DNA from 2 places in the Psychrobacillus sp. FSL W7-1493 genome. Region 2 is predicted to be linked to the other one. Evidence: predicted binding sites of a transcription regulator. Region 2 holds the regulator's gene; the other holds the start of a gene.
What was found. The regulator LexA, encoded in region 2, represses DNA repair genes until DNA is damaged. The targets are predictions, from matches to a motif close to CGAACATATGTTCG.
Positions count from the first base shown of each region.

Region 1: uvrB (excinuclease ABC subunit UvrB) is a predicted target of LexA. The motif match lies at 4,841-4,854, and genes of this name have one in related genera.

Region 1 covers NZ_JBBOSB010000001.1:1,090,445-1,106,575, forward strand. The annotation lists gene plsY (glycerol-3-phosphate 1-O-acyltransferase PlsY) at 1-123, shown strand, start outside; gene MKX96_RS05505 (hypothetical protein) at 176-616, shown strand; gene MKX96_RS05510 (enoyl-CoA hydratase-related protein) at 824-1,600, opposite strand; gene MKX96_RS05515 (EAL and HDOD domain-containing protein) at 1,750-2,982, shown strand; gene MKX96_RS05520 (hypothetical protein) at 3,105-3,458, shown strand; gene MKX96_RS05525 (competence protein ComK) at 3,459-4,001, opposite strand; gene MKX96_RS05530 (IDEAL domain-containing protein) at 4,182-4,412, shown strand; gene uvrB (excinuclease ABC subunit UvrB) at 4,920-6,902, shown strand; gene uvrA (excinuclease ABC subunit UvrA) at 6,909-9,779, shown strand; gene MKX96_RS05545 (DUF4097 family beta strand repeat-containing protein) at 9,880-11,001, shown strand; gene catA (type A chloramphenicol O-acetyltransferase) at 11,066-11,716, opposite strand; gene MKX96_RS05555 (hypothetical protein) at 11,954-12,166, opposite strand; gene MKX96_RS05560 (peptidylprolyl isomerase) at 12,278-12,646, opposite strand; gene MKX96_RS05565 (N-acetylmuramoyl-L-alanine amidase) at 12,841-13,404, opposite strand; gene hprK (HPr(Ser) kinase/phosphatase) at 13,522-14,451, shown strand; gene lgt (prolipoprotein diacylglyceryl transferase) at 14,480-15,289, shown strand; gene MKX96_RS05580 (nucleoside recognition domain-containing protein) at 15,313-16,131, shown strand, end outside.
Region 2 covers NZ_JBBOSB010000001.1:2,349,806-2,365,936, reverse strand. The annotation lists gene MKX96_RS11980 (hypothetical protein) at 224-811, opposite strand; gene MKX96_RS11975 (DinB family protein) at 986-1,435, opposite strand; gene lexA (transcriptional repressor LexA) at 1,688-2,308, opposite strand; gene yneA (cell division suppressor protein YneA) at 2,482-2,793, shown strand; gene MKX96_RS11960 (YneB family resolvase-like protein) at 2,790-3,437, shown strand; gene MKX96_RS11955 (DUF896 domain-containing protein) at 3,503-3,736, shown strand; gene tkt (transketolase) at 3,823-5,823, shown strand; gene MKX96_RS11945 (YneF family protein) at 5,973-6,194, shown strand; gene MKX96_RS11940 (hypothetical protein) at 6,402-6,935, shown strand; gene MKX96_RS11935 (NUDIX hydrolase N-terminal domain-containing protein) at 7,119-7,238, opposite strand; gene MKX96_RS11930 (alpha/beta hydrolase) at 7,479-8,438, opposite strand; gene MKX96_RS11925 (hydroxymethylglutaryl-CoA lyase) at 8,448-9,344, opposite strand; gene MKX96_RS11920 (acetyl-CoA C-acetyltransferase) at 9,455-10,639, shown strand; gene MKX96_RS11915 (YqkE family protein) at 10,655-10,918, shown strand; gene MKX96_RS11910 (helix-turn-helix transcriptional regulator) at 11,168-11,374, shown strand; gene MKX96_RS11905 (hypothetical protein) at 11,371-11,853, shown strand; gene MKX96_RS11900 (hypothetical protein) at 12,317-13,987, shown strand; gene MKX96_RS11895 (DegT/DnrJ/EryC1/StrS family aminotransferase) at 14,005-15,240, shown strand; gene MKX96_RS11890 (hypothetical protein) at 15,253-16,131, shown strand, end outside.

The DNA.
Region 1 (16,131 bases), 1.3 Mb from region 2:
GATAAAGTTATCATAGGACTTTCTCTATTAATAAGCGTATCGATCATCATTCTTCATCGACAAAATATAAAAAGAATTCTAGATGGATCAGAAAGCAGGATAGTAGCACCGCAGGATAGTTGAAGAAAGATGTTTTACTTGTGTAGACATTAGTAAATGAGGTGGGATTGATTGGATGAAGAATAATTTATTTATCAACATTAATTTGACAGAATGTAATGTTGATTTCCAAAGTTATAATTACTGGTTTTCTTTAATTGATTATTTTATAACATCTGCAAATTTTATAGAATTCCATGTGTGGAATGAAGAAGTTGAAACAATTGAAGAATTAAGTTTGAAAACTAATCTTGAAAAAATTGATTTGCACCCTATGAAAATGGTCTGTTTTCAAGGGGATATAAACAAAAAATTAATTAATTTCATTTTACAAGAGAGTTTAAGTCAGAATGGAGAAATCAAATGGTTTTCACTTTTTTTGAAATATAATGGTAATTGTTTCTTTGAATCATCACATTGGGGCTCTGAAATTAATATAGAAAATCCTACTGAAAAAGAAATTATAATGATTAAAAATTTTATGCCAAAGAATGCAATCTTTCATCATTTCAAGTAAAATTATTTAATGAGCTTTCGGAATAGCGCTCGATTGCGGAATACCACTACAGAGTACGTAAGCCCAAAATAATATCAAAGTAAATGAGCTTGGAGAAAATATCCCAGCTCATTTTCATGTGTATTTTAACTCCACTGTCTGCATTAACATAGCCAAAACTAAAAAGGAGGATGATCGTGAACTATTCACAACATCCTCCTTTTAAAATTATTTCCCTTTAAATACAGGTTTTCTTTTTTCACTAAATGCATTTAATGCTTCTACTCGATCCTCTGTCGGAATCGTAATTTCATACGCCTTACGTTCAATTTGCAAACCAGTTTGCAAGTCCACATTCATCCCTTGTTTGACAGCAAACTTCGCTTGTTGAAGTGCAATCGGTCCGTTCGCTAACATACGTGCTGCGAAGCTTTCCGTTTCTTGTTTTAATGTTTCTCGACTCGCAATTTTAGTTAAAAGTCCATACGTAAAGGCTTCGTGTGCCGTCAATCGTTTAGCAGTTAAGATTAACTCTAAAGCTTTGGATTCCCCAATGAGGCGAGGTAAACGTTGTGTTCCTCCAGCGCCCGGGATAATCGCGAGGCTTGTTTCGGTTAGTCCTAATTGTATATCGTCTGCTGCAATACGGAAATCACATGCAAGCGCTAGCTCGGTCCCACCACCAAATGCATATCCATTTAACATGGCAATCGTTGGCTGAGGTAAGCTTTCGATTAAAGAGAATACTTCACCTATTTTATATATATTACGTTTGACTCTTTGTTCAGTTAACGTTCTGCGTTCTTTCAAATCTGCTCCGACACTAAACGATTTTTCCCCAGATCCAGTAAAGATTACTACTCTAATGTCCGGATTGATACGGATAGATTCTGCAATTTCTCCTAGTTCACATAACATTTCATAGTTGAAAGCGTTCAAAGCTGTAGGTCGGTTTAATGTGACAATTCCAATATTCCCCTGTTGTTCATAAGTAATAGTTTCCATTATATCTCCCCCTAATACGCTAAAGTTCTTCACTATTAACATATCATTTTATGATAATCCTGTCATCAAAGGAAAAAATAGGTCGTTTTTCATCCTTATCTTTGATACAATAGTATCAATTACATTTCTTAAGAACATGAGGAAATTAAATGGAGATTTTTATTGCAAGGCAGCCAATTTTTAATATGAACGAGTCATTATATGGATATGAATTGCTTTATAGGAATAATGAAGACAATTCTTTCCCTGACGTGGATGCGGATATGGCAACAATTGATGTGCTGACACATTCATTTTTGACCATAGGGATAAATGAAATTGCAGGCGATAAGCTATGCTTTATTAATTTCACTGAAAACCTTCTGGATAAGGCGGTACTAAAAAAGTTCCCCTCTAACAGGATAGTGGTAGAGATATTAGAAAATATTACGATAACTCCCCGTCTTATTAAACAAATTAGACAAATAAAAGCAATGGGCTTTCTTCTTGCATTGGATGATTTTGTTTTAAAACAAAATGTTCACTATTACGATGAACTGTTTAGCTTAGTTAGCTTTATTAAGATAGACTTTCTTGCCACTACAGTGGAAGAGAGGAAATCGATAGAGAAAATTGTCCAAACCAACTATCCCAACATTGTACTGCTAGCTGAAAAGGTTGAAACACGAGCAGATTTTTACGAAGCTAAATCTGCCGGCTATAAATTGTTCCAAGGGTACTTCTTTGCTAAGCCTGAAATTATTAAGGCTACAGTTATACCTGCTAACGTAGTGCAATACATTAGACTGATCAATCTTTTACGCAAGGAAGAAGCCTCTATGGATGAAATTGCGTTAGAAATAGAGAGAGACGTTTCCTTGACCTTTAAAGTGTTAAAAATGGTCAATTCTCCAGTTGCTCGACCACGTTCCAAGGTTCGCTCGATTAAACAGGGTGTTTTAATGTTAGGGCTGGAGGAAATCAATCATTGGCTTCATGTCTTGTTACTGCGAGAGGTACATCAAAACTACAAAGGGGATGGACTAGCTATTGTAGAATCATCCTTATTTAGAGCGAAATTTTGTGAGCTACTTGCTAAACAAAAAAACCTGACGAATTCCTCTGAATATTTATTAGTAGGCATGTTCTCTCTAATGGACACCATCTTACATAAGAAGATGGATCAGCTAGTCAAAGAGTTACCTCTTTCTGATGATGTAGCGGCTACTTTGGTTGGGTCCAACACTGAGATGACGCCTTTCTTAGATTTAACTATTGCCTATGATGAGGTACGTTGGAACGATATGCTCGAAGGAGCTAATAATCTAGAAATAGATTTTCCAAGTCTTAATAATTTTTATAAGGAAGCTCGCAAGTGGGCAACTGACATAGTATCACAATGATTTAACTGCCATTCATTAGATTGGCAGTTTTTTGATTGAAGTTCTTTTCTTTCCATTGCATTTTCTTTTAAAAGTTGTAAAATATAAGAACAAATGTTCTTTTAAAAGAAAGGTGAATGAAGATGCCCTTAATACCAGAAGAGGCAATTCCATATTTCGAAAAAATGATTTATCTTCCCATGGTATTTACCATCTTGGAAAAGGATCGAACCATTATTGAAAAAGCCCCATTCAAATTAAACAGACCTTATTTGACTCTCGTAGAAGGAGCAGCGAAGCAAGTTCAAAAAGAGCTAAAAGACACACATGTCTATATGAGAAGGCATAGTATGAAAGTGATTAGAGGAGAAGGAGATGATATGTTCACAGAGTACGTGTTTTTTCACGGAGGGTACGAGGAGCACCGTCGTTATCTGAACGTCCGTCTTCGTAACCGCGTAGAAGAACTGCTTTCTATGTACTTAACCATTACCTAATCAGTTGCGAATGTTTTTACGCATAGATGCTTGTCTAGAGGTGGCATATCCGTTGTTTAAAAGATGGCTCATTCGTTTCAGGAATTGGGTGCTTAATATGTTGGCATACGCCACTTGACGATTCATAGTGTTAGGCGAAACAGGAACATCAATGGTATCCCCATTAGAAAGGACAACGGTAGATCCCTTTTTATTTGGGTAAAAAGTTTCGATGGCCTGATAGGAAAACCATATATTTAAATCTGATTTTGGAGAAAGAACAGGAATCCATATACAAGGGGATCCAAAGTCATGAGCTAGTATGATTGGTAGCTTAAAATAGTTGCCAATCGTTTCACGGGAAAGGTTTACTGCGTGTTGAAAGGAAGAACCGTAGAAGGAGCAGGAATAACGAACGATTTCGTATGGCTTTTTACTTACCATGGAGGTTTCACCAGAAAAATTAGTAACTTTCGTGTAAACTTTGTTATTTACTACAGAAGGTTGAAGTAACGCGGTTTCGAAGGAGATAAGATGGGATTTATTTTCAATTTTATTAGTCAGAAGATTTCACTCCTTAGTATATTATAATTTAAATTATAGTTAATTTTGGAAATAAATCAAGCTAATGTATCTAAAATTCAAAAAATACTTCTATTTACTGTATAATCTAAATTTTCTCAAAATGATTGCAACTAGCCTTAAGCTTTTATATAATATAAAAAAGGCATCGGGGTGATTGAAATGGACAAACAATATTCATATACAGATTTTATGAAAGCAATGGGACAAACAGGGAAAGAAAGCTCTGCAGAAAAGTTGTTAAACGAGATTTATCTTGATATGTTTTTAAATGTTGTCCACCGAGAGCAGAGAAGTTTTCGGCTAATGGGTTTAATTGACGAGGCATTGGATCGCAAGGATAGAGAAGCATTTAACGAGTACACGAACGTGTTACTTCATCTGAAAAATTAAAGTTGCTTATGGGCCGGGAATTCGTGAGGAATTAATAGTTAATATATGTTTAGGATGGGGCTAGGATAATCTAATCTCGTGCCCCCAAAAAGTGAGATTGCGACATGCAATTTCACTTTTTGCATTTAATTTGGGTAAATGTCTTTCTAAAACAATAGTTCGGAGCGAAGGCTACAAACTAAAGGAAGAACAACGGCTATTAAGAAAATATAAAAAGCAGTTCAAATTTTACACTGAGTGAAATTTGAACTGCTTTTAGTTTTGATAAAAAGTCTATTCTTTTCATATTAAAAAACTAACATTCTTATATTTATGCAAGATAAAATGTAGCTTTTTCTGTAAAAGAGGGTAGTAATAGATAGAAAGAGATATTTATCATTAAATCGTTGATATGACAAAGGTTGAACCTACTCTGAAAATTTATTTTAAAAACGTATGTTCGTTTTAATAGTGTTAGAAAAATGATTATGTTAAACTAAATTTAATAAGCACACGGGAGGCATACATATGGAACAAATTTATGATTTACAATCTCCGTATGAGCCAGCAGGGGATCAAATAGAAGCAATAAAAGAGCTAGTAAAAGGAGTAAATGAGGGCAAAAAGCATCAAACATTACTAGGGGCCACAGGTACTGGTAAAACCTTTACTATTTCGAACGTAATCCAACAAATTAATAAGCCAACCCTTGTCATGGCCCATAACAAGACACTCGCAGGACAGCTTTATAGTGAGTTCAAGGAATTCTTTCCTAACAATGCAGTAGAATACTTTGTCAGCTATTATGACTATTTTCAACCAGAGGCATATGTGCCACAAACGGATACTTATATTGAAAAAGATTCTAGTATTAATGAAGAAATTGATAAATTGCGACATTCAGCCACTTCCTCATTATTTGAGCGTAAGGATGTCATTATTATTGCTTCTGTTTCCTGTATTTATGGACTCGGAAATCCAGAAGAATATAAAGAAATGGTCGTGTCACTAAGAGTTGGCATGGAAATCGATCGGAACCAACTGTTAAGAAAATTAGTGGATGTGCAATATGAACGAAACGATATTAATTTTACTCGTGGAACATTTCGAGTCCGTGGAGATGTAGTGGAAATTTTCCCTGCCTCTCGTGATGAGAGATGTCTAAGGGTAGAATTTTTTGGTGATGAAATAGATCGGATTCGAGAAGTGGATGCGTTAACAGGAGAAATATTGGGTGAACGGGATCATGTAGCTATTTTCCCAGCCTCCCACTTCGTAACACGAGAAGAAAAGATGAAAATAGCCATAAATAATATTCGTCAGGAATTAGAGGAGCAGCTTACTATTCTTCGCAGCGAGGATAAATTGTTAGAAGCTCAAAGACTGGAGCAGCGAACGAATTATGATTTAGAAATGATGGAGGAAATGGGCTTCTGTTCGGGCATCGAAAACTATTCACGTCACTTGACGTTAAGAGAAGCTGGAGCAACCCCATACACTTTATTAGACTATTTTCCGAAGGATTTCTTATTGGTAGTAGATGAAAGCCACGTTTCATTACCACAGGTTAGAGGAATGTTTAATGGAGACCAGGCGCGAAAGTCTGTGTTAGTAAATCACGGTTTCCGATTACCTTCTGCATTAGATAACCGACCGCTCACTTTCCAAGAGTTTGAGGGACATATCAATCAGGCCATCTTTGTATCCGCAACTCCGGGACCATACGAATTAGAGCATACACCAGAAATGGTCGAGCAGATTATCCGACCTACGGGATTATTAGATCCTATTATTACAGTGAAGCCGATTGAAGGACAAATAGATGATTTGATTAATGAAATATATGAACGATCTGCTAAGAATGAACGAGTCTTAATAACAACTTTAACAAAGAAAATGTCCGAGGATTTAACTGATTACTTAAAGGAAATTGGTATAAAAGTACAATATCTGCACTCAGAGATAAAAACATTAGAGCGAATTGAGATTATTCGAGAGCTTCGTTTAGGAACGTATGATGTCCTGATAGGTATTAACCTATTGCGAGAAGGATTAGACTTACCAGAGGTTTCACTGGTCGCTATTTTGGATGCGGATAAAGAAGGCTTCCTACGTTCAGAGCGTTCATTAATACAAACTATTGGGCGAGCTGCCCGAAACTCTAACGGTGAAGTTATTATGTATGCCGATAAAATGACAGATTCTATGATAAAGGCCATTAGTGAAACGAAGCGTCGTCGTACCATTCAAATGGAATATAACGAAAAGCATGGCATCACACCTAAAACAATTGAGAAGAAAATTAGAGAAGTAATAAGAGCCTCTCAAGTGGCGGAAGACGAAGAAAGCTATGTACAGCAATTAACTAGCGGAAAAGTCTTAACGAAGGAAGAAAAGGGTAAACTATTAGACAAACTCGAAAAAGAGATGAAAGATGCTGCAAAAGCGCTTAACTTTGAACGAGCTGCAGAATTACGTGACGCAATTCTAGAGCTCAAGCTGGAAGGATGATGATTGGTGAAAAACCAAGAAATTAATATTCAAGGTGCTCGAACAAATAATTTAAAAGATATAAGTATTAAAATACCAAGAGATAAGCTTGTCGTAATGACAGGTTTATCTGGTTCTGGTAAGTCTTCTTTAGCTTTTGATACGATCTATGCGGAAGGGCAAAGACGTTATGTCGAATCCTTGTCGGCCTATGCAAGACAATTTCTAGGCCAAATGGACAAGCCAGATGTGGATTCTATAGAAGGCCTGTCACCTGCTATTTCGATTGACCAAAAGACAACAAGTAAGAACCCAAGATCTACGGTAGCAACAGTTACTGAAATTTACGATTACATGAGATTGCTATACGCTCGGGTTGGTAAACCGATTTGCCCGAAGCATGGAATAGAGATATCCTCACAAACAATTGAGCAAATGGTTGATAGACTCGTTGAATATCCGGAAAGAACAAAAATGCAAATTCTTGCCCCGATTGTTTCAGGACGTAAGGGAACTCATGTGAAATTGCTAGAGGACATGAAAAAGCAAGGATACGTACGTGTTCGCATTAATGGAGATTTAATAGACTTAGATGACGATATAACTTTAGACAAAAATAAGAAGCATAATATTGAAGTAGTAATCGACCGAATTGTTATAAAGGAAGGGATTGCTGCTCGAATAAGTGATTCCTTAGAATCTGCATTAAGACTTGGAGATGGACGAGTTTTAATAGATGTGATGGAGCAAGAGGAACTACTATTTAGCGAGCATCATGCATGTCCCATTTGTGGATTTTCTATTGGCGAGTTAGAGCCAAGAATGTTTTCATTTAACAGCCCTTTTGGTGCATGTAGCGATTGTGATGGACTAGGTGCTAAATTGGAGGTTGACCCAGATTTAGTTGTGCCAGATAAGAGCTTAACTTTAGAAGAAGGTGCAATTGTTGCATGGCAGCCAACAAGTTCTCAATACTATCCTAAGCTACTAGAAGCAGTGTGCAAGCATTACAAAATAAAAATGAATGTACCAGTCGAAAAGTTACCAATTGATCAATGGAACAAAATTATGTACGGTTCGGGTAAGGACAAAATTCGTTTCCGTTACCAAAATGAATACGGCCAAATGCGAGATAATCAAATTCAATTTGAAGGCGTGCTTGCAAACATAGAAAGACGTTATAGAGATACATCTTCCAACTACACACGTGAACAAATGGAAAAGTATATGGCAGAGCATGACTGTCCTACTTGTAAGGGGTATCGTTTAAAAGAAGAAACAATGGCAGTAAAAGTGGATTCTATGCATATCGGTCAAGTATCTGAGTTTTCCATAGAAGAAGCATATAAGTTCTTTAAGGAATTAAAGCTATCAGAGAAGGATATGCAAATAGCTCGACTAGTGCTAAGAGAAATTGATGAACGTCTGAGCTTCCTTGATAATGTAGGGTTAAATTATTTGACGCTTAATCGTGCATCTGGAACTTTATCTGGGGGAGAGGCTCAACGAATTCGATTAGCAACTCAAATAGGATCAAGACTTACTGGTGTACTTTATATTCTGGATGAGCCCTCTATTGGTCTTCACCAAAGGGACAATGATCGCTTAGTTGCAACGCTTAAGGATATGCGAGATATAGGAAATACGTTAATCGTAGTTGAGCACGATGAGGACACGATGATGGCAGCAGACTATTTAATCGATGTGGGACCAGGTGCTGGTGTCCACGGTGGGGAAATTGTTGCAGCTGGAACTCCAGAGGAAGTAATGAAAGATAGTAATTCACTAACTGGACAATACTTGAGTGGTAAAAAGTATATTCCGCTACCTATTGAACGAAGAAAGCCAGATGGACGTTATATCAAGATTAAAGGAGCGACTGAAAATAACCTGAAGAATGTGAGTGTCGATATCCCGTTAGGAGTATTTACAGCGGTCACAGGGGTATCCGGATCAGGAAAAAGTACACTGGTGAATGAGATTCTTTATAAATCATTGGCACACCAAATTAATCGGGCTAGAACGAAGCCGGGTGCACATAAAACAATAGAAGGAATTGAAATGCTTGATAAGGTAATTGAAATCGATCAGTCTCCTATTGGGCGTACTCCTCGTTCGAATCCTGCAACTTATACAGGGGTATTTGACGATATAAGAGATCTTTTTGCCTCGACAAACGAGGCGAAAATTCGAGGATATAAAAAAGGTCGCTTTAGCTTTAATATAAAAGGCGGCCGTTGTGAAGCCTGTCGCGGAGACGGTATTATCAAAATAGAGATGCACTTTTTACCAGATGTCTATGTACCTTGTGAGGTTTGTCATGGAAAACGATACAACCGTGAAACACTTGAAGTATTGTATAAAGGAAAAAGTATTGCAGACATTTTGAAGATGACTGTTGAGGATGCTTTGGCATTCTTTGAAAATCATCCGAAAATAAGTCGCAAGATCCAAACTATCTTTGACGTTGGGCTTGGATATATGGAGCTGGGACAGCCTGCTACAACTCTTTCAGGTGGAGAAGCACAACGAGTAAAGCTGGCATCAGAGCTGCATAAGCGTTCTAACGGTAAGTCATTTTATATTCTAGACGAACCAACTACTGGATTACATGTAGATGATATTGCGAGACTGCTTGGCGTTTTACAACGCTTAGTTGAAAATGGAGACACAGTTTTAGTGATTGAGCATAACCTAGATGTGATTAAGACGGCAGATCACTTAATCGATTTGGGACCTGAGGGTGGAGACAAGGGCGGAACCATTTTAGCGACAGGGACACCCGAGAAAATTGCAGAAGCAAAAGGCTCTTATACTGGAAACTATTTAAAGCCTATTTTAGAGCGAGATCGTAAAAGAATGGAAGAAGGCATTAATAAAGCAACAACAAAAAGCTAAAGCCTAAAAAACGTAAGTGAAACCTTTTGACTCACAGAACGTATAACTAGTAGGAAGATATTTGTAATATACTTTTAAATTTATGAGGAGGCCTTTAACTATGCAAGAAGAACGTAAACGTATTTTGGATATGGTTGAAAACGGCACGATTACTGCACAGGAAGCACTGGCACTTTTAGAAGAGCTAGGTAAGCAAGCAACAATTGTAACTCCCCAAGTAAATACTCAAAAGTTTGAAGAAGAGAAAAAAACAGAGCAAGTCAAACAAGGTAGCGCAGATTTTATCGAGGACTTAAAACGTGATTTTACGATGGTAGGAGATCGTTTCATGCAGTTCATGCAGGGGACTGTAGATAAAATGAAGGATTTCGAGTTTGAAATGAAATTCAATGATCCTGTTACTTTTGAAGAGAAGTTTGTAAAACAAGATGTGCAATTTGACGATATCTCGATTAACCTTACAAATGGTAAAGTGAACATCTTTCCATCGGAGGAGCCATTTGCTCATGCTACGGTGAAAGTCAAATCCTTTAAAAATTCTACAGAGGATGAGGCAAGAAAGAGATTCCAAGAAGAGTTTATATTTACTACTGAAGGAAACAAACTACGCGTATATAGCGATATGAAAACTATTTCCGTACAAGTAGCTTTGTTTGTTCCAGAAAAAGAGTATAACCATATTTCTGCTCGTTTGTTTAACGGTGATTTTGTAGCACAAAATCTAGAGGCTAATACATTCAAGATTAAAACAACAAATGGTAAGGTTGAATTAGAAAACAGTAAGTTCCATCGTGCAGATATAGAAACAGTAAATGGCTCTGTTCAGCTTCAACATGTCGAAGGTGACACAGTAGAAGTAGAAACAATGAATGGTCGCATTTATGTAGATGGTAAACTGAAGGAAATTGAAGGTTCATCCGTTAGTGGACATGTTATTTTAACAACGAAAGACAAAGAAGCTCGTAAAATTGAAGGGACAGCTGTAGCTGGCACGGTAGAAATCTATGTGCCTAAAGATATTTCCTTAAAAGGTGAGACTACTACTCAGCTAGGTCGTATCGATGTACAGCTTACAGATGTAACTCAATTAAACCAGTCAGAGCAAGTGCTCAATAAACGTGTTGCTTTCACAAAGGTTGTTGACTCTGAAAAAGAACCGTTAAGAATATATGGAGACGCTAAAACAGGATCCGTAGTAGTAAGATATACAACAGAAGCATAAAAAAGAAAGACCAAATCGATTAGGATTTGGTCTTTCTTATTGGATTCATTTTTACTATTAATCTTTAAGGCAGCCAATCATGACAATTATTAGCTAATTTCTGTAACTCCTCAAAAAATAGACTTGCGTGGTATCCATCGCAAACTGCATGATGAATTTGTAGGGTAATAGGCAACAATGTTTGATCGTTCTGGTGAAAATATTTTCCACCTGTAATTATAGGTAATAAATAGTCGTTGTCATTATTCATATTAAGGTTAAAACCAGTAAAAGAAACCCATGGAATACTTGATATATTAAAATTGTTTGTTGGTACATTATCTTTTGATTCCAGTTTTTTAACATTCGTATATTGCTGTATATCCTCTTGGCAGCTCTTATAAAAGGCACTAAATTCATTAGAAAACACAGTCCATATGCTTGAGAATGTCTTGCTATCCTGATGGAAAATTGTATAACTTGGAATCATTTCATTCCAGTATCCCAAGATTCCCTCCTCATTAAAGCTAAATCTAAATTCTTTATGCGAATTTACTGTACGGGTGACTATGTAAATAAATGCGGGATATAATTTAAATCCCTTATTCTGAAGCTGTGTTAGTAATGCTGTGATGTTAATATTTGTTGTTATGCTAAAAGTACATTGTTGACTAATAAAATGATCAAAGTATTCTTTTCTCTCCCAATTCTCTCTATCAATTATATTAAATTTCATTTAATTAACCTCCTATACAATGTGTGTTTTTTAGAAGGTTAATTGGTCTGCTTTCGCCAACACCCTCACCTCTTAAAGGAAATTAACTAAAGATATTCTTTCACTAAACTACAGGAAATTAATCCTTTTAGGGTTAAAGTCACGAAGATATGAGACAACTTTCAAAGCACAGATTTTCTACTGGCAAGCTCTATATCAAGGGACATTAGTCCAATAATATCTTTAGGAACCCCAATATTATTTAGAGCTTCTTATAACCTTAAAGGACAGACTCGATAATATAAACGACATAGCTATTAGTACCGGAGTTACAACAAAAATGGTTAATAGATCGGTTTGAACATTCCAGGGCACAAAAGCATTCCAAAATAAGCCCATAAGTCTCCAAAGTGTGGTGAAAATAAATATGGTAAATACAAAATAGATAATCTTTGCTACTACTTGATTCAACTTTTCTAACCCCCCTTTGGTAAGAATGATTACTATAATAGGAATTCAAAATACAGGGATTAATAGCTGAATACCCTAAATGGCATGGAAAAACTAAAATAAATATTCGATTTAGTCAATTGTTACATTATCAAAAGGTATTGATTCACCATTCACTGTTACATCTAACACATCATGCTTCGGGTCTGATGTAAAATAATAGGTATGCTGCTTAACAACATCCCCCAGATTAGTGACATTGAACTGTATAGTGACCATGTTTCCTTGTATATCTAAATCTGACTCAACATTTCCGCTTGAATGAAAAACAATATATTTACCCTCTGCATCATTGGTGATGGATTGAAGGGTTAAGCTGGAGTCCACTTTGTCTTGCACATGATCCGGAACCCTTTCAACTTCACTAAAGCTCAATGTGGATGAACTACAAGCAGCTAAAGTCAAGCTGACTAAAAATCCTAATACAAATAGTTTCTTCAAACCTTTCACTCCCTCTGTCTTTTAATTATATACGACTTAAGTAAATATAGGTTCCATGTATAGATAAATTTTCCATATGATAAATCGATAATCTCTATTGTTAGAAACCACCTAACAATAGAGGGAGAATTTCAAAATATGCATTTCTGATCGGCACTTAGGCTGAACAAAAAAGAGGTATAGGGAGCACCCCCCTATACCTCTTCTAATTGAAACTTTTTAACCCAAAGTTTTATGCCTGTTGCAATTCCACTGGCACATTTTAGACGGTAATCATCCGTTTGCAGTAATCTTGCTTCCTCCTGGTTGGTCATGAACCCACATTCTACTAGAACAGCTGGCATGTTCGTATCCCGTAAAACAGCTAGATCCTTCTTTTTAACCCCACGGTTTTTCCTTTCCGCAGAGGTGCAGATAGATTCTTGAATATGTTTGGCAAGTATGACAGAATCGGCAGAAGGCTTTGTGTAAGTGAAGGTTTCTATACCGCTAGCATCGTTCCAGTTAGAGCCGTATGCATTTGCATGGATAGAGATAAATGCTTGCACTTTTAATTTGTTTGCTAGGGCGGTTCGTTCTCGTAGAGGTACATCTTTTTCGTCAGAGTGACTAAAAATTACTATTATTCCGAAGCGATCTAGCTCCTTCTTTATTAATCTCGTGACTGTGCTGTTAAACTCATATTCCTTCATCTTTCCATCTGGCGTTCTTTTTCCTGCGGTGTTAGGGCCATGACCTGCATCTAAAATAATCTTCATTAAACTTCCTCCTTTTAATTAATAAATAGGTAGAGAAAAGATAAATGGATACTAATTAAATGTTTATTCATGCTAAAATAAGAACTAAGTTTATCAGAGGTTAAAGGAGTGGGAAATGTGTCTCATGTGACGAGTAAAGATATACAAGAGAAATTTAATTTGTCCTTAGTTAGCGGACAAGAGGGTATTGGACGACACATTTCTATCAGTGATATTTCAAGACCTGGTATAGAAATGGCTGGTTACTTTATGCACTATCCTTCCGATCGAATTCAGCTATTGGGGAAAACAGAGGTTTCTTTTTTTGAATTACTAAAGCCGAAAGAGAGAACGGATCGGATGACGAAGCTTTGTGCACAGGACACACCAGTTATTATTGTTGCCCATGGCATGGAAGTTCCTAATGAGTTAATTATAGCATCTAACGAGAAATCAGTCCCTGTTCTCACTACTAGTATGCCGACCACCAGATTCTCTAGCTTGCTGACAAATTATTTGGAGAGTATGCTAGCTCCGACTACTGCCGTCCATGGAGTATTGGTCGATATTTACGGAGTCGGCGTATTAATAACAGGTAAAAGTGGTGTAGGTAAGAGTGAAACAGCACTTGAATTAGTGAAGAGGGGCCACCGGTTAGTCGCAGATGATTGCGTTGAAATTAGGCAAGAGGGCGAGGACACTTTAGTAGGAAGTGCTCCAAAATTAATAGAGCATCTTTTGGAAATTCGTGGATTAGGTATAATAGATATTATGACGTTGTTTGGCGCTAGTGCCATTCGCAGCTATAAGCGAATTACTCTTGTGATTGAGCTAGAAATCTGGGATGAAAAGAAAAGCTATGACAGACTAGGGCTCGAGGAAGAGAAGATGGAGATTATCAATACCGCAGTGACTAAACTCACAGTGCCAGTCCGTCCTGGACGAAACTTAGCAGTTATCATCGAGGTTGCTGCTATGAATCACCGATTGAAAAGAATGGGTGTAAATGCAGCGGAGGATTTTGCAAAGCGGTTAGATGATGTAATAAGCCAAAATGGAGAATTTTAAATGATGTACATAGTGGAAAGGAGCTTTTATGAATATTCTACAAGCAATTGACCCGGTCGCTTTTTCCTTAGGGCCGCTAGAAGTAAGATGGTACGGAATAATTATTGCGTTTGGAATTGTGCTTGCTTTTATAGTCGGGCAGCGAGAAATGGTGAAAAGAGGGTTTCATCCAGATTATTTAACTGATTTACTACTTTGGGCTGTTCCGATTGCTATCATTAGTGCGCGTATTTACTATGTAATTTTTAAATGGGATATATATAGTCAGCACCCGGAGAATATTATTAAAATATGGGAGGGTGGAATAGCGATCCACGGTGCGTTAATCGGATCGTTCTTAACTGCTTACTTCTTTACGAAAAAAAGAAAGAGCTCATTTTGGAAGGTCACGGACATATTAGCTCCAAGTATTTTAATCGGCCAGCTAGTCGGTCGTTGGGGTAACTTTATGAACCAGGAGGCACATGGAGGAGAGGTAACAAGAACCTTCTTAGAAAATTTATTCCTTCCTAATTGGATCATAGAGCAAATGTATATCGACGGAAAATATTATCACCCAACGTTCCTTTATGAGTCCGTTTGGAACCTGATTGGTGTCATTATTCTATTGCTACTTCGTAAGGTGAACCTTCGCCGTGGAGAGATGTTCCTCTTCTATTTAACGTGGTATTCGGTGGGACGTTTCTTTATCGAGGGAATGCGTACGGATAGTCTTTATTTAATAGGAGATTTGCGTACTGCACAAGTAGTATCACTTGTGACGATTGCAGTCGCAATTATTATATTTATTTATAGAAGAAAAATGGTTAAGCCAGTTGTGCGTTATCAAGATAAGTAAGAAAGATGGGATTGGGTATGGAAATGGGAACTCTTAAAAGGGGATTGTCCGCTGGTTTAAAGACAACATGGACGTTAAGCAAGGTTATCTTTCCAATTACATTAATCGTTGTTATTTTGCAATATACACCTGTATTACCGTGGATTATACAATTTATAGAACCATTTATGGGCTTGATTGGCTTGCGAGGGGAAGCGGCTATTCCTCTTGTTTTAGGGAATGCATTAAATTTGTATGCAGGTATAGCAGGAATTTTGTCATTAGAGTTAACTGTAAAAGAAGTATTTATATTAGCAACGATGTTATCGTTCTCCCACAATATTTTCATTGAAACAGGAGTTGCACTAAAGGTTGGAGTGAAGCTGTGGGTCGTATTACTCGTCCGTTTTGGGCTCGCTATCGTTTCTGCCGTTATTATTAACCTAGTGTGGCAAGGCGGAGGCGAAGTGGCTAAGTATGGAGTAGTTAAAGCTACGCAAAGTGTACCAGATGGCTGGCTTGAGATCATATTACTTGGTCTTCAAAAGGCTACCTTTGGTGTGTTGCAGCTTGCGCTGATTGTCATCCCACTAATGGTGATTATTCAATTCTTAAAAGACCGAAACTATTTACAAAAGTTTTCAGAGAAGCTGGCGCCATTCACAAAAGTAATTGGGGTGCAGCCAAATGCATCTATGACTCTAGTTGCTGGTCTTGTTATTGGTTTAGCTTATGGAGCTGGAGTAATGATACAGGCAGTTCAGGAGGACGGCGTTAGTAAGAAGGATGCAACATTAGCCTTTATCTTCCTAGTAGCCTGTCATGCGGTCGTGGAGGATACGTTAATCTTTGTTCCCTTAGGG
Region 2 (16,131 bases):
ATAATCCTGATTAAACGCTAACATTTACAAATAAGTGATTGTAGCAGCAGGTCACGACACCAGGATGATGGCTTAACCTAAACAACTGAAAGCGTCTGTCAGAAGTTATATTCACTCAGATGTTTTGAAATAGGGAAGGAGGGTCTTGGAAATAAAAAAAGATGGACATGAATATATCATGCCATCTTAATGTCTTTTGGTGTATATGTGATTTTTTTACAAATCAATCTATATTATATTCAAGTAGTAAATTCTCCATCTCTCTTCCAAATTCGCGATCAAGTTTTCTTACCTCACTCAAAATTTCGTTCGCCTTAGTCATTTTATTGGAATCGTATGTGTCCATAGCAGTAGCAACCTCACTAAATGCTATATGCTGTTTATTGATTGCGTCTATGAAAAGTTCATGGGTACGAGCAATTTCATCATTCGGAGGGACTATTGCTTCAATTACTTCAATAATAGCCATGTTTTGGGGTAACAAATCTGTTCTGATTACTTCAGCGAATTCTGGAGGAGTTACCTCTCCTGTGGAGGAGCCTATTCTTAGAGCATCCCACTGAGCTCCTAAATTAGTAGTCTCCATATAAATTTCCCTAACTTCCGTGACATACGTTTCAACAGCTTCTCGATCTTTAAAATTTTCAGGTACTTTAGTAGATACCATTTCTGCCTCTGTTTTACTAGCTTTAAGTTCTATTGGTCGTTTTTCCTTGTCAGCTATTGGGGGAGTAACCTCTTCATTTGAATTACAGGCAACTAAGTAAATAGTGCACGAAAGTAAAAATAATAATTTTAGTCCTTTCCTCATATTTTCTCTCCTTTTCTTATTTAGGTTGTAACACACATATATGGAAGGTTTTTCTTGAACTATAAAACTTTACCCTTCGTCGCAAAAAGAAAAACCAAAAAAGGAGAAAATTGTATAAAATAAATGAAAAATAGAGTATTTAATATTTTTTAGTAGAAATGTATGTAATAGTTGTTAGAATAATGGTTTTTCAAATTGGTTCAGATGGGCAATCACAGCTAGTTGACCAATATGGTAGGCCTCGTGACCATACACATGCTGAAATACCCAACCAATTGTCGGAACTGATGGAGGGATCCACCCGTCAGAAAATGATGGCACGTCTATAAGCTGGTCAAATTGTAAAACATCCAAAGAGTTAAGAATAAAATCAGTTTCCATTCTGATTTCCTCGTAAGCTGTTAAGATTTCTCGAGGTGGTGAATAAGCATCAACAGTAACTTTAGGTTTCTTTTTAAAAGCTATTTCATTGATCCAGAAATCCTCACTTGTGGCTATATGAGATACTACCCAGGCTACATTATTAGAGTAATTAGGGTGAACTTTCACCCAATTTTCAACAGACAAATTTTTAAGGTAAGGTATTAAGGTTTTTCGAAAATCGTTACGATAAGGAAATTGCAATTTGAATCTTCCTTTCCACGGTTAGTAGATTATGATTCTCTTTTGTTAAGTTCTTTCATAAAAAGACGAGGGGGAAGTGTAGACTTAAGGTGTAAAAGCAAGATAAGAAATTATTAGTAAAAACAAAACCCCCTCACATATAAATGTGAAGGGGTTTTTCGATGATCTAAACAGAAATGTCCACTTTCTAGTTTAGATATGATATCGGCTCTACGTAATCATACTATGATACGGAAATAAGTCAAGAGATTATTAGTGGATATGTCGGTAAACTCCAACTACTTTTCCTAAAATCGAAACTTGGTTCACAATAATAGGGTCCATAGTCGAGTTTTCTGGTTGTAATCTAAAATATGTTTTTTCTTTAAAGAACCGTTTCACAGTAGCTTCGTCGTCCTCAGTCATTGCAACTACAATATCCCCATTATTAGCAGATTGTTGTTGTTTAACCACAACATAATCTCCATTCAAGATTCCAGCTTCAATCATACTGTCACCCATAATTTCTAACATGAATAGATGGTCGTCCGATGTACCAAACGTTTCAGGTAAAGGAAAAAATTCTTCAACATTTTCAATAGCTGTTATAGGCATACCGGCAGTAACTTTACCAACCAAAGGAACATGCACAACACCCTGTCTTTCCACAGAAACTTCCAAACCGTCCAATATTTCAATAGCGCGTGGTTTTGTAGGATCTCTCCGAATTAACCCTTTACTCTCTAATCTTGCTAAGTGACCATGCACTGTAGAGCTTGAGGCAAGTCCAACAGCCTCGCCAATTTCACGTACGGAAGGTGGATAGCCTTTTTTACGAACCTCTTCTTTTATAAAAGCTAAAATATCTTCCTGTCTTTTCGACGCTTTCTTCAATGAGTTCACCTCTTTTAGTAATAAATTACCTACTATATTAATACTTGTTAATAGTATAACAGTGTCCTATACAATATGCAAACATAGGTTCTAAAATATGTTGACAAAAACAAATGTTCGCATTAGTATTAAAATATAGATACGAACAAACATTCTTATTTGGAGGTTTTAACATGAATTGGGTAAAAAACAATTATTTTTTAGCGTTATTTTTAGGACTTAATCTAATTTTCATAACAACTATGGCTATTACACATACAATCTCGGCAGAAAAAGATTACGAAATTCATATAGAACAAGGAGATTCCCTTTGGGGACTTGCTAGTGAATATGGAGTAAAAGATTCAAAAGAAGACTGGATAAGTAAAGTTATCGAAATGAATAATTTATATGATACCTCTATTAAACCAGGAGATGTTATAGTAATTCCAAAGGTAAGTGAGAACTATCACTTAAATTATGGAACAGAGGTAGCAGGAGAATGAAATCAGTTATTTATTGTCGGGTAAGTACAGACAAGTCTACTCAAGAAACTTCACTAGAGAGACAAGAAGAAGAGTTAATAGATTTTGCAACAAAACAAGGTTATGAGGTTTCTCAAGTATTCTTAGACCAGCATAGTGGGTACGATGTGGAGAGAGATGGCCTACTAGAAATGCTTAATTATGTGAAGGAAAATGATATTAAAGCTGTATTTGTCCAAGATGAAACTAGAATCGGCAGAGGAAATGGGAGAATGGCAGTCCTTCATATGCTGCAGAAAACGAATACTACCGTATTTACATTGCAAGATAAAGGGATATTAAACCTTAATGAAATGGATTCTATGCTTTTAGAAATTCTTGCCCTAGTTGAGGAGTATCAACGCAAAATTCACAACGCCAAAATTAAACGTGGGATGAAACGAGCAATCTCGCAAGGTTATAAGCCAGAAAAGAATTTAAAAACTCGAGGGAATCCTGAAGGAAGAGATCGTATAGATATACCGGTTGATGAAATAGTCCGGTTAAGAAATGCAGGACTAACTTATGAGGAAATTACATCTACTCTCAAAGGGTTAGGATTTCATATAAGTAAAGCTACCGTACATAGAAGATATATTGAATATAAAGAAGCACACGAAGAGTAAAGACTTGCACTTCGTGTGTTTTTTTCATACCTTTATATAAGAGATAGCTGAAAGGATGAAATTAAATGTTAAGTAAAGAAAAATTAGCACGTATAAACGAGCTGTCAAAGAAATCTAAGTCTAGTGGATTATCTATTGAAGAGGCAAAAGAACAAAGTGCACTACGCAAAGAATATTTGGAAACATTTAGAGCGACGATGAGAGATACAATTGAACATGTGAAAGTTATTGACCCTTCTGGAAATGATGTAACGCCAGAAAAGGTCCAGCAAGCAAAAAAGGGTAAATTTCTGAATTAACTAATCATTTTAGAAACCTTGATAATACAGAGATTGTTGTCTACACTAATAATATAGAAAAAAATTTGTTCGAGAGGATGTCATTCATGTCATTACAATCAGATTTATTAGCAATTACGACTATACGTACTCTTTCTATCGATGCAATCGATAAAGCAAACTCTGGTCACCCTGGTCTTCCAATGGGGGCTGCACCAATGGCTTATACGTTATGGACAAAACATTTACGCCACAATCCGAGCAACCCTAATTGGTTTAACCGCGACCGTTTTGTTTTATCTGCTGGTCATGGCTCTATGCTGTTATACAGCTTGCTACATCTTGGCGGATATGATCTTCCAATGGAAGAGATTAAAAACTTCAGACAGTGGAACTCTAAAACTCCCGGACATCCAGAATTCCGCCACACTGCTGGGGTAGAAGCAACTACTGGTCCATTAGGACAAGGAATTGGTATGGCTGTAGGTATGGCAATGGCCGAGGCTCATTTAGCTGCCACTTATAATAAAGAAGGACACTCTGTTGTTGATCACTATACGTACGCGTTATGTGGCGATGGGGATTTAATGGAAGGTGTAGCTGCTGAAGCTATTTCACTAGCAGGCCACTTGAAGTTAGATAAATTAATCGTATTGTATGATAGTAATGATATTTCATTAGATGGAGATTTACATAAATCTTTCTCTGAAAATATAGCTAAGCGTTTTGAATCTTATGGATGGAATCATATATACGTAGAAGATGGAAATGACATCGAAGCTATTTCTGCTGCTATCGATAAAGCTAAATCACAAAATGATAAGCCAACTATTATCGAAGTTAAAACAGTCATTGGATTTGGTTCACCAAACCGATCAGGTAAAGCAGATGCGCATGGTATGCCACTTGGAAAAGAAGAATCTCTTTTAGCTAAAGCAGAGTACAAATGGTTATTTGAGGAAGATTTCTATGTTCCAGAGGAAGTATACGAGACTTTCAAGGAAGCTGCAGAACGTCAAGGCGTTCAAGAAGAAGCATCTTGGAATGATAAATTTGCAGCATATGAAAAAGAATTCCCAGAATTAGCAGCAACTTTAAATCAAGCGATTAAAGGAGAAATGCCTGCAAACTTTGCAGATGCTCTTAAATCATATGAAGAAGGTTCTTCACAGGCAAGTCGTGCTGCTTCAGGAGAAGCAATTAACGCAATTGCTCAGAATCTACCTTCATTCTTTGGAGGAAGTGCTGACTTAGCTGGTTCTAACAAAACTACTATTAAAAATGCTGGCGATTTCTCTGCTGAAAACTATGCAGGTAAAAACATCTGGTTTGGAGTACGTGAATTTGCAATGGGAGCTGCACTTAACGGTATGGCATTACATGGTGGTCTTCATGTATTTGGCGGTACATTCTTCGTATTTAGTGATTATGTTCGACCAGCAATTCGTCTATCTGCCTTAATGGGATTACCAGTTACTTATGTATTTACACATGACAGTATTGCAGTAGGAGAAGATGGTCCAACTCATGAGCCAGTTGAGCACTTAGCATCACTAAGAGCGATGCCAGGTCTATCAGTTATACGACCAGCTGATTCAAACGAAACTGCTGAAGCATGGAAGCTAGCTGTTTCTTCTAAAGATCAACCGACTGTATTAGTTCTATCACGTCAAAATCTACCAACACTAAAAGGTTCTGTGGAACAAGCAAGTGAGGGAGTTGCAAAAGGTGCTTATGTCGTTTCTCCAGCAGAAAATGCAGAAGGTATCTTATTAGCAACTGGTTCAGAGGTTGGGCTAGCAGTAGAAGCTCAAAAAGCTTTAGCGGATGAAGGAATCCAAGTTTCTGTAGTTTCTATGCCTTCATGGGATAGATTTGAAAAACAAGATGCTGCATATAAAAATGCAGTACTACCTTCTAATTTAACAAAACGTCTTGCGATTGAGATGGGATCTTCTCTTGGTTGGCATCGTTATGTTGGATTCGAAGGGGACGTAATTGCAATCGATACATTCGGTGCAAGTGCTCCTGGTGAAATCGTTATGAAAGAATACGGATTTAATGTAGAAAATGTTGTTTCTAAAATGAAAAACTTACTACAAAAATAATATTCTTATGTGCAATTCGAATACTTGGTCTTAAAAGTATTCGAATTGCTATTTTTTAAAAGAAATTATATAGAATGCCTAGCCAATTTATAGTATAATTTCAATTGGTGTCTTGTACACGTAGAGAAGTTGGTAAAGGAGGAAAAACATTGGATACTTGGATATGGGTTGTTATAGTAATTGTCGCTTTAATCGGTGGTGTTGTAATTGGATTTTTTGCAGCACGTCAATATATGATGAAATATTTGAAAGAAAATCCACCAATCAACGAACAAATGCTACGTATGATGATGGCACAGATGGGTCGTAAACCATCCGAAAAACAAGTGAAACAAATGATGAACCAAATGAATAAAATGCAAAATAAATAATAAAGCCACTTAGCAAAGTGCTTTCTGACTATAGACAACTCATTTATATTTGAGTTGTCTATAGTCTTTTTTTATGAACAATCCGGCCAAATTATAGAATAATTATGTAGTTGAAACTTAATATTGCTTAAATCGTAATAAGTATTAGAGTGAGGGATATAAAAAATGTATAACCATGAATAAGCCACTGAGAAAGGTGAGATACAAATGAAACAATATCAATTCAATGATGTGTTATACATGAAAAAAAAGAATGCTATTCAAGTGGAAAACAGGGAGAAAGAGAGTGTTGGAACCATTGAAGAAGCAGATATTTCAAGATGTGAAAAGGGAAGTGTAGTGTCATTTACTGCTCACAAGGGATCCGAAATTAAGATCGGGATTAAAAAACGAAATATCAAAAACTTTCTTGTTGCTACATACATCATTGAAACAGAAGAGAAGACCTATTTTTTGAAAGATAAGCAAGGGAATAGCCTACTCTACTTTTGTGTTTTAGGAAATATTGATGAACAAGACATACGAATTGAGGAAAATTGGAGCAACGAGATAGAAGTGAAAATAAATCAAATTCATATCGCTACTATTAAACCAAATGAATTCACGCTTAAAACAACTATACTCACTGAGGACCACATTTGCGAATCATCTTTACTTTTTGCTGTTATTATTTTGATGTACTTTATGTATAAAATTTATAAGAATGAATCCGAATCTATTGAAAATATATTTTTGGATTAATATAGGTACAACTAGGTACTCAAGTATAATCTTAAAGTCTTAATATAGAAGCATTCAATTGGATTCATTGAATTTTAGGATTAGTCGATTGTTTTTGTATTTTCTACTAGTAAAGGTGTTACTCTGCGTATCGAGTAATGTCGAACGATATTTACAAATCCAATAATGCTTTTCTTAATTTCGCTAATTCGAAGTACTCTGCATCATTTCATACCTTTCAATATCATACGGATTATGTGTATATTCTATCCCGAACTGAGCTGTCGAGCGAACATGTTCTAATAACTTTAATTTATTTTCCATATATAATCCTCGCCTTATTAATGCAAAATCCCCAATTGATATAACTCCTTTTATTACATTATTAAATTGGAATATTTTTTTATACTATCTAAAAACCAAATGGAAATGATTTCTAAGCTTCTAGCGGACGTTTTCCATGAAATGAGCGTTAAGATCATCATGTTCAATGTCCAGCTACATTAAAAGAAGATGACCCAAGTATTAAAGGTCATCTTCTTTATCTGTTAGAAAAATTTAGAATCAGTTATTCGTAAAAGTTTGTATCGGATTCTCTTCTCCTAGCAGGTCATATTGCTTTAAGAAATCAGAGACGATTTCCTCATATTCCTTGCTATTCTCATTAAACGATTTAGCATGAGCCCCAATATCAAATAGCTTTAACATCTTTGGACCTCTTTTCTTTTCATATAAGTCCTCAGTCATTTTCGGTAGTATAAAATCGTCCTCCAGGCTATGAATAAATAGGACAGGCTTTTCAATTTTGTCTACTACATCAATGGGGGATACTAAATTCAGGGTGTACCCATCTCGAAACTTTAAGAAAAAATTTGCAAATCGGATTGCTAAGCTTGAACGAAGAGGGGTTGTTTGAGTCATAATGTGATACACTTGCTCTTCAAAGTTGGAAAATGCACAATCGGAGATATAGAAATCTGCATCATCCACAATGGAACCAGCATAGAGAAGGGTGGTGGCTGCGCCCATGGATTCTCCATGTATACCAATAACTGCATTTTCACCTGCCCTTTCTCTAACGGCTTCCACAATAGCCTGTAAATCCATTTTTTCATAATAACCGAAGCTTGTCGTTTTTCCACCAGAATCCCCATGTCTACGGTGGTCATATACAACACTATTAAATCCCAGTCGTTCAAACATCCTAACAAATCTAAGTGAATTGATCTTGTTCTCTGTAACGCCATGACAAATAATAACGTAGTTACTCGTTTCTAATGGCTCGATGAAAATCGCTTTAAGTGAGTATCCGTTTTTAGAGGGGATCCATCGCTCTAATTTATTTACTGCTGTATACCAAGCTTCATCAAATCGTTTGGATGTAAGCTCCCGGTTATAAATAAAATCATCTTCTTTTTTCTTCATATACATAAGTTTGTTTGTAAGAAAAAAGCCGAATATAGTAGCAACAGCAGAAATAATACTTGTAAAAATACTCGTCCAAACAATTACTCTTTTTCTCAAGGTCAACACCTACTTGCTTTTAAATAGTTTATACATACCTGTTTCAATTGGTCTGGACACATAAGGAGAAATTATGTCGACAGCGTTTAATAATTCATCTATGTCGATATTAGTGGTAATATCCATTTTATGTAGCATATTCACGACATCCTCAGTTGCTACATTGCCTGTTGCACCCGGTGCAAAAGGACACCCCCCTAAACCACCAGCCGAAGTATCGAATCGAGATACACCTGCTTGTAACGCTGCAAATATATTGGCAATACCCATTTTGCGAGTATCATGAAAATGGGCAGTAATTAATGTATGAGGAAACACATTTATTAACGTATGGAAAAGTGCGTAGCTTTCTTTTGGATTCGCCATTCCAATAGTGTCCGCCACGCTAAGCTCTTGTACACCCCATGACACAAATTCCTTACATAGTTCAGTTACTTTTTCCGGATCGACTGCACCCTCAAAAGGACAATAAAAAGCAGTGGAAATACATGCACGGACAAAATATCCGTCTTCTATTAATTTTTCTACAAGAGGCTTTAATTCATTCATACTTTCTCTAGTAGTTTTGTTAATATTTTTTTTATTAAAGCTATCTGAAACGCCAACAAAAACAGCGACACTTTTAGCTCCATTTTCCAATGCTAGGTCTATTCCTTTTTTGTTTGGTGTTAGTACAAATTGTCTACCCACTTTTTTCGCATTTGTAACAATTTCTTTTGCATCACTCATTTGTGGTACCCATTTAGGTGACACAAAGGAGCTTAGTTCCATTTCCTCTACCCCAGCTTGTTGAAGTTGCTCGATAAATAACAGCTTTACATCAGTTGGTACTACATTTTTTTCATTTTGTAGACCATCCCGTGGACCTACCTCGATAATTGTCACTTTTTTTGGTAAACTATACATATTCATCCCTCCCTCTTTTATTGTAAAGAAAGGTTGGTTGAACAAGCAAATTTTAAAATTTTTGTTTCATAGTTTTATTGAAAATAGGGGATATGAAGGAGGAAATTCACGTGACAAATGAAGTTGTAATCGTAAGTGCAGTTAGAACTGCTATTGGTTCTTTTCAAGGCGCACTAAAGGATGTTCCGGCAACAAAGCTTGGAGCAATTGTAATTGATAAGGCTTTAGAAAAAGCTGGAGTTTCTAAGGAATCAGTGGATGAAGTAATCATGGGGAATGTGCTTCAGGCTGGTCTTGGACAAAACCCTGCTAGACAGGCTTCTATACAAGCAGGTTTACCACAATCCGTTTCGGCTTTAACCATAAATAAAGTATGTGGTTCAGGTCTTAAAGCAATACATTTGGCAACACAAGCGATTATTGCTGGAGATGCAGATATAGTTGTTGCTGGTGGTATGGAGAATATGAGTCAAGCTCCATATCTATTAAAAAATGCTAGAGAAGGGTTCCGAATGGGCGATCAAAAAGTAGTAGACAGTATGGTTTCTGATGGTCTATGGTGTGCTTTTAACGATTACCATATGGGAATAACAGCAGAAAATCTTTGTGACCGCTATGACATTTCACGTGAGGAGCAGGACAAATTTTCTGCTCGGTCTCAAGCAAGAGCAGCAGAAGCTGTAGAGACTGGCAAGTTTAAGGATGAAATAGTTCCTGTTGAGATTCCTCAAAGAAAAGGCGAGCCTGTTATCTTTGATAAGGATGAATATCCGAAAAAAGGGTCAACAGAGGAAAAGCTAGCTGGTTTGCGTCCTGCTTTTAAAAAGGACGGTTCAGTCACGGCTGGAAATGCTTCGGGTATTAACGACGGCGCAGCAGCTGTTGTCGTAATGTCCAAACAAAAGGCTGAGGAACTAGGCTTAAAACCATTAGCTACAATTCTTGCTAATGCATCTGCTGGAGTAGATCCAAGCGTGATGGGAATTGGACCTGTGGAAGCAGTGAAAAAAGTGTTGAATAAATCAAAACTATCCTTAAGTGAAATCGAGCTAATTGAAGCAAATGAAGCTTTTGCTGCTCAATCTATAGCAGTAGATAGAGAGCTTGCCTTCAATCATGATATACTAAATGTAAATGGTGGAGCAATTGCTTTAGGTCATCCAATCGGTGCAAGTGGTGCTCGAATTTTCGTTACTTTACTTCATGAAATGGAGAAAAGAGATGCTAAAACGGGGCTTGCGACACTTTGCATAGGTGGAGGACAAGGAGTAGCCACTATTGTGAAACGCTCATAAAGTAGGTGAATAATATTGGCTAAGAAGAAACAAAAAAGACAGCAACAGCCTAACTTTAAATCTTCAGCTGTAAAAGAAGATGGGAATTCTCTTTCAGATCAGCTTTCTATGGATGTGCTTGCTAAGTTAAAAGAAACTAAGAAGCAATTAGTAACAGCTGAGCAAGAGAAGGAAGAAGAAAGACAGGCACAGCTTGCTTTTGAAAAGAAACAAAAAGAAAAAAACAAATCCTTCGAAGAATTGCTCGATGAGTATGGCTTTGGTGGTTCTAAGTTCTAAAAAAAATGAATGGCCCCTAGAATTTTGCGGACAGCAAAATTTTAGGGGCTATTTTTGAATCATAATGAGTGAAAATTTATAACGATACTGACCAGGTAATTTACTTCAGAGGACTAAAGTTATTTAACTTATGAACTAGAAATTGATTATATGAACTTATATTTATCTCCACTTTAATGTAAGAAATACTTTACTTTATGTCTGGTTTACTTTACATTAAAAGTAATTAACAAGCAGCGGAGGTAATAAATGGAGATAAAGAATCGATTAAAAGAACTGAGAGCAAGGTCCAACCTTACGCAAAAGGACTTATCAGAAAAAGTAGGTGTAACACGTCAGACTATTGTCTCGCTGGAGAAAGGAACCTATGTGCCATCGCTGTTACTCGCGATGAATATAGCGGAAGTGTTTCAGGAGCCAATTGAAAAAATCTTTTTCAAGGGGGATGGCAAATGAAGATTGTTCTATTTGAAAGTATCAGCAAAATCATTATTATAGGGGTGCTTGCATTTGCAATGGGGTTTGCTTATGAAAACATCTGGTTGATGGATGAATTTGATAGAGGGTTGTCAAACGGTGAAGTTATAAACGTGGAAGTAAAATTTAGTTGGTGGCCATTTATCCTCAGTATTTTATTAATGATACTTCAATCAATTCTGTCTCTAAGATTGAAGTCAAAAAAAAGGGCAGACATCCTTTTGAAGTTTGGAGAATTTCAAGATGGAGATGAACGGGAGCTGAGCATCACCAATAAAGCATCCAGAGCTTCTCATGTTGCTTTTACATTGAGTGCAATTACTGCAATGTTGATTATGGTTCTTTCTACAAATTACATTTATCTACATCCTGCATTTCCTATCTATTTATTTGCAGGAACAATAGTTGCTTCCAGCATAGCTTATGCTATAGCATGGTGCGTTGAATATTATAAGTGAATGAGGTTGAGAGAAAAATAAATTAAAGAACCGTGAAATCTGTAGCTTGATTTCACGGTTTATTTATTTAAGAAGCCAGCTGATTCTTGTAAGACAATCTTTTTGTTCGTAGAGAAGGTTGCGACTCCTAGCGCGTGGGAGAGACTACAGGCTAAGGCCACGTGCCCCCAGGAAAGCGTCCACCGTAGCGGAGAACTACTGGGTTCGAATTTCTTCTCTATTATGAACTTTCAATTAAGCAAAAAATACAGCATTAAAATCTATTAAGCTTGGAGATATATTTCTAAGCTCTTTTTTCTGTTCCTTTTTAAAACCATCTGTAGCTAACGTCATCCTACGACTATAAAAGTTTATAAAATTTTCAAATAACTAATTGATAAAAATACCCAGTTATACTATGATTATCATAACAATATTATAGACAGGTAATATACATGTCTTTTTATAGAGGAGTGACCGTTAAATGAGGATGGCAAAAGTGGGGATTCTTTTAGATAGAGAGGAAACCGAAAAACAGTGGAAGAAAGGGGAAAATGTATTTGACCGCTATTTGGAAGAGATTCTTGATCATGTAAGACTGCCTTATAAAAAAATAGATTCAATCGAGGAGCTTGACTCCTTTGATTTAATGATGGTGGCTTGTTGCCCTAATACAGAAGCTGCTAAAACTAAAATTTTAGATTATGTAGAAAATGGAGGTACAGTAATTTCATATGGCGATCTTCATTGTCTAAAAGAAAGGTTAGGCTTCAGTTCCCATTCTATTCCTGCTATAGGCTATGCAGAGCTTTCTTCTTTTCTTAACCAGTCAACGTCTCTTCGTTATTTACACGCGGATCCATGGGTCTATTTTGGAGATCAGTTAGAGATCCAACAATTTGGAGCGTTACTAGAGGGCAATGGAGATGCCCTTCTTCAAATTAAATATGGAAAAGGGACCATTGAACGCTGGGCCGTCTCTATTCCCCAAACAATTGTAGGCTTACAGCAAGGTACTGCTCCTATAACAGAAGACGGAGTTCCTGCTCCCGACGGAAGTGCAAACTTGGATGAGGAGATATTAAAGGCGGACGACGGCTTTATGCTCGATTGGGACCTAGACCGAACGGTTACTGAAACAGGTATGCCTTATTTTCCCCATCCGTATGCTGATTTATGGAGAGAAGCGTTAATAGAGCATTTGGTAAAGTGTGCTCTCGATAAAAATCTTACGCTTCCTTTCATTGATTATTGGCCAGCAGGAGTAGAACATGTTGCTTTAATCTCTCATGATAGTGACTTGAACGTGGACGAATCAGCACAAATAACGTTAGATACCCTAAAGGAAGAAGGCGTGCAATCGACTTGGTGTATGATTGTGCCTGGATATAATCCTTCTATTTACAATCAAATCAAGGCAGATGGGCATGAGCTAGCTCTACACTATAATGCATTAGAATCAGATAATGGAATTTGGTCAGAAAGTGCCTTTCATGCACAGCTTACTTGGTTGCAGCAGACAGTGGGTATAGAACAAGTGACGTCCAATAAAAATCACTATACGAGGTTTGAAGGCTGGGGAGAATTTTTTACTTGGTGTGAGAAATATGGAATACAGGCTGATCAATCGAGAGGTCCTAGCAAAAGAGGAAACATAGGCTTCTTATTTGGCACGTGTCAGCCTTATTTCCCTATCGCTTGGGCCGATGAAAAAAATCGAATGTATGATGTGCTAGAGATTGGTTTTCTGACCCAAGACTTGAACCATAATACGTTAGCGGATGCGACGGTTATCGAACCATTTTTGGAAGGAGTCAAACGAGTGAATGGAGTTGCTCATTTCCTATTTCATCAAATCCACATCTATCAGCAACCGCCAGTACGCGAAGCGATTATCCAACTAATCCGTATGGCAAGGCAGCAAGGCTTCTCGTTCTGGACTAGTAAGCAAATTAATGATTGGGAAAGAGTAAGACGTCAGGTTAAAATTATAGAAGTATCTGAAGAGAATGGTGTGGTACTTAGTGAAAATTCGGTTGCCGATAAGCTCGTTATTCTAATGCCCGTTCCAAAAGAAGATGCACAAACGGTCAAACGTTTTGGGCTGCATTGTAAGATGGTTTCTGCTACAAATCACCTTTTAAAGGAAGCGTAATGTTGGAGGGTCTAAAAATGAAAAACAACACTTTAGCGATTTTAGGTGGGCAAAAGGTTAAAACGACTCCATTCGGAACTGGGAAACGCTTTGGGATGGAGGAAGCAACGGAGCTACTAGAGGCACTAGAGCAAAATACACTCTTTTATCATTTCGGTAGCAAGGTTAAGAAATTTTTAGCAGATTTTAATGATTTATATCATGTGAAGTATAGTGTGGCTACCTCATCTGGAACTGCTGCGCTGCATGTTGCTCTAGGAGCAGCTGGTATTACAGTCGGTGACGAGGTCATAACTAGCCCAATTACAGACCAGGGTACTGTAATTGGTATCTTATATCAGAACGCTATACCTATATTTGCCGATTTAGAGCCAAATAGCTATAACATGACAGCTGAAGCCATTGAAAAGGTAATCTCACCTAAAACAAAGGCGATTATTGTTGTTCATCTTGCTGGAAACCCATGCGACATGGATTCCATTATGGAACTTGCTAGAAAGTACAATGTAAAAGTGATAGAGGATTGTGCCCAAAGCTATCTCACTACTTACAAAGGGCGCTTAACTGGCACAATTGGTGATTATGGATGCTTTAGTACAAACGACTTTAAGCATATATCTACAGGCGATGGCGGAATTGTTACTGTAAATTCCGGGGAAGAGGAAGATTACTTTACCACTCATGCATTTGCAGATAAAAACTATAAAAGACATGACAAGGAAGTTGTAAAAGATATTCAATATCTGGCACCTAACTATCGTATGACAGAACTTCAAGGTGCTGTTGGTATTGCGCAGATAAAAAAACTGGATTGGATATGTACGCGAAGAAATAAGCTTGGAGAACGATTGAGTAGTGGAATACAGAATACCAAGGGCATACGGCCAATGAAAATAACAACTGGGGGATGGTGCAGCTACTGGTTTTATATGCTAACGCTCGACTTAGATGTGTTAAGCTGCACCCGTGAAGAGTTCTCAGCGGCACTTACAGCAGAGGGTATTCCAAATTCACCAGGGTACATTCCACAAGTGTTATACGCACAAAGCCTATTCCAACAAAAACAGGCTTACTTAAATAGCGAATATCCTTTTAGTCTAGGTGAGTATAGTTATCAAGCCGGTAGCTGTCCAAATGCTGAAGAAATTTTGAAGACAGCGATACGGTTAGATATAAATGAGTTTTTTAGTGATCATGATATAGAGGATATGATTACTGCCTTAAATAAGGTAGCTGCCCATTATTGCGTCTAAAGGAGAGCCTATATGTATAACAAACTTATAGATCATGGAACTCCGGTTGTCGCGGAGGAGGAGCGAACAGCTGCTATATGTACGAAGGAACAAGCGAGTAAATTAGTAATTGCGGCCAAGGGCTTTGTGTTAATAATCGACTTAGAAAAAGGAACAAGCAAGCAAGTTTTCTTTCCACTGGAAAATAAAGAATACCCTTTTGCCTCATTTAATAGTGGAGGCTTATTTTATACGGGGGCAGGTAAGATGCTGCTCGTGTTAGACCCTTTCAAAGAGTGCTTTGTGGATTATCAAGTAATAGAGAATGGTGAGGAAATAGTCGGTTTTAGCTTTGCAGAGGACAGTGAGGGAATGATTTATTTCACTACATACCCTCACTGTCACTTGCTTTCCTATGATAGCAAATCGCAGCATGTTGTAGATTACGGCTCTATGCATGCCGAGGAAAAATATCCAGGAACAGTAGCTCTTGATACGCACGGATGGGCTTATATGGGAATTGGAACTGAGAAAAGAGATATAATAGCCTACCATTTAATAACTGGCCAGAAAAAGAGTTTGCTTTCCTCTCATCAAAGGCAGAAGGGAGCAGGCTATGTATATCTTGGAAACGATGGTACTGTCTATGGACACATAGAGGCATCCGACTTAAAGAATGTGTTAACGGCCTCTCAGTGGCTAAAGTTTTCTCAGGGAGAATGTAATCCAGCAGCGGACGTTGCACCTTCTAGTTTTATAGGAACAGGATTTCAAAAAGTCCACATTCCAAATGAATCAAATTATCAGATCGAGCACTACAGCTTATCTGAAGGGCTTGTTCAAATTAGTCATAAGGATAGTGGGATACAGAAAACGATTCATTTAATATACCATTCGGAGGGAGCGGAACTT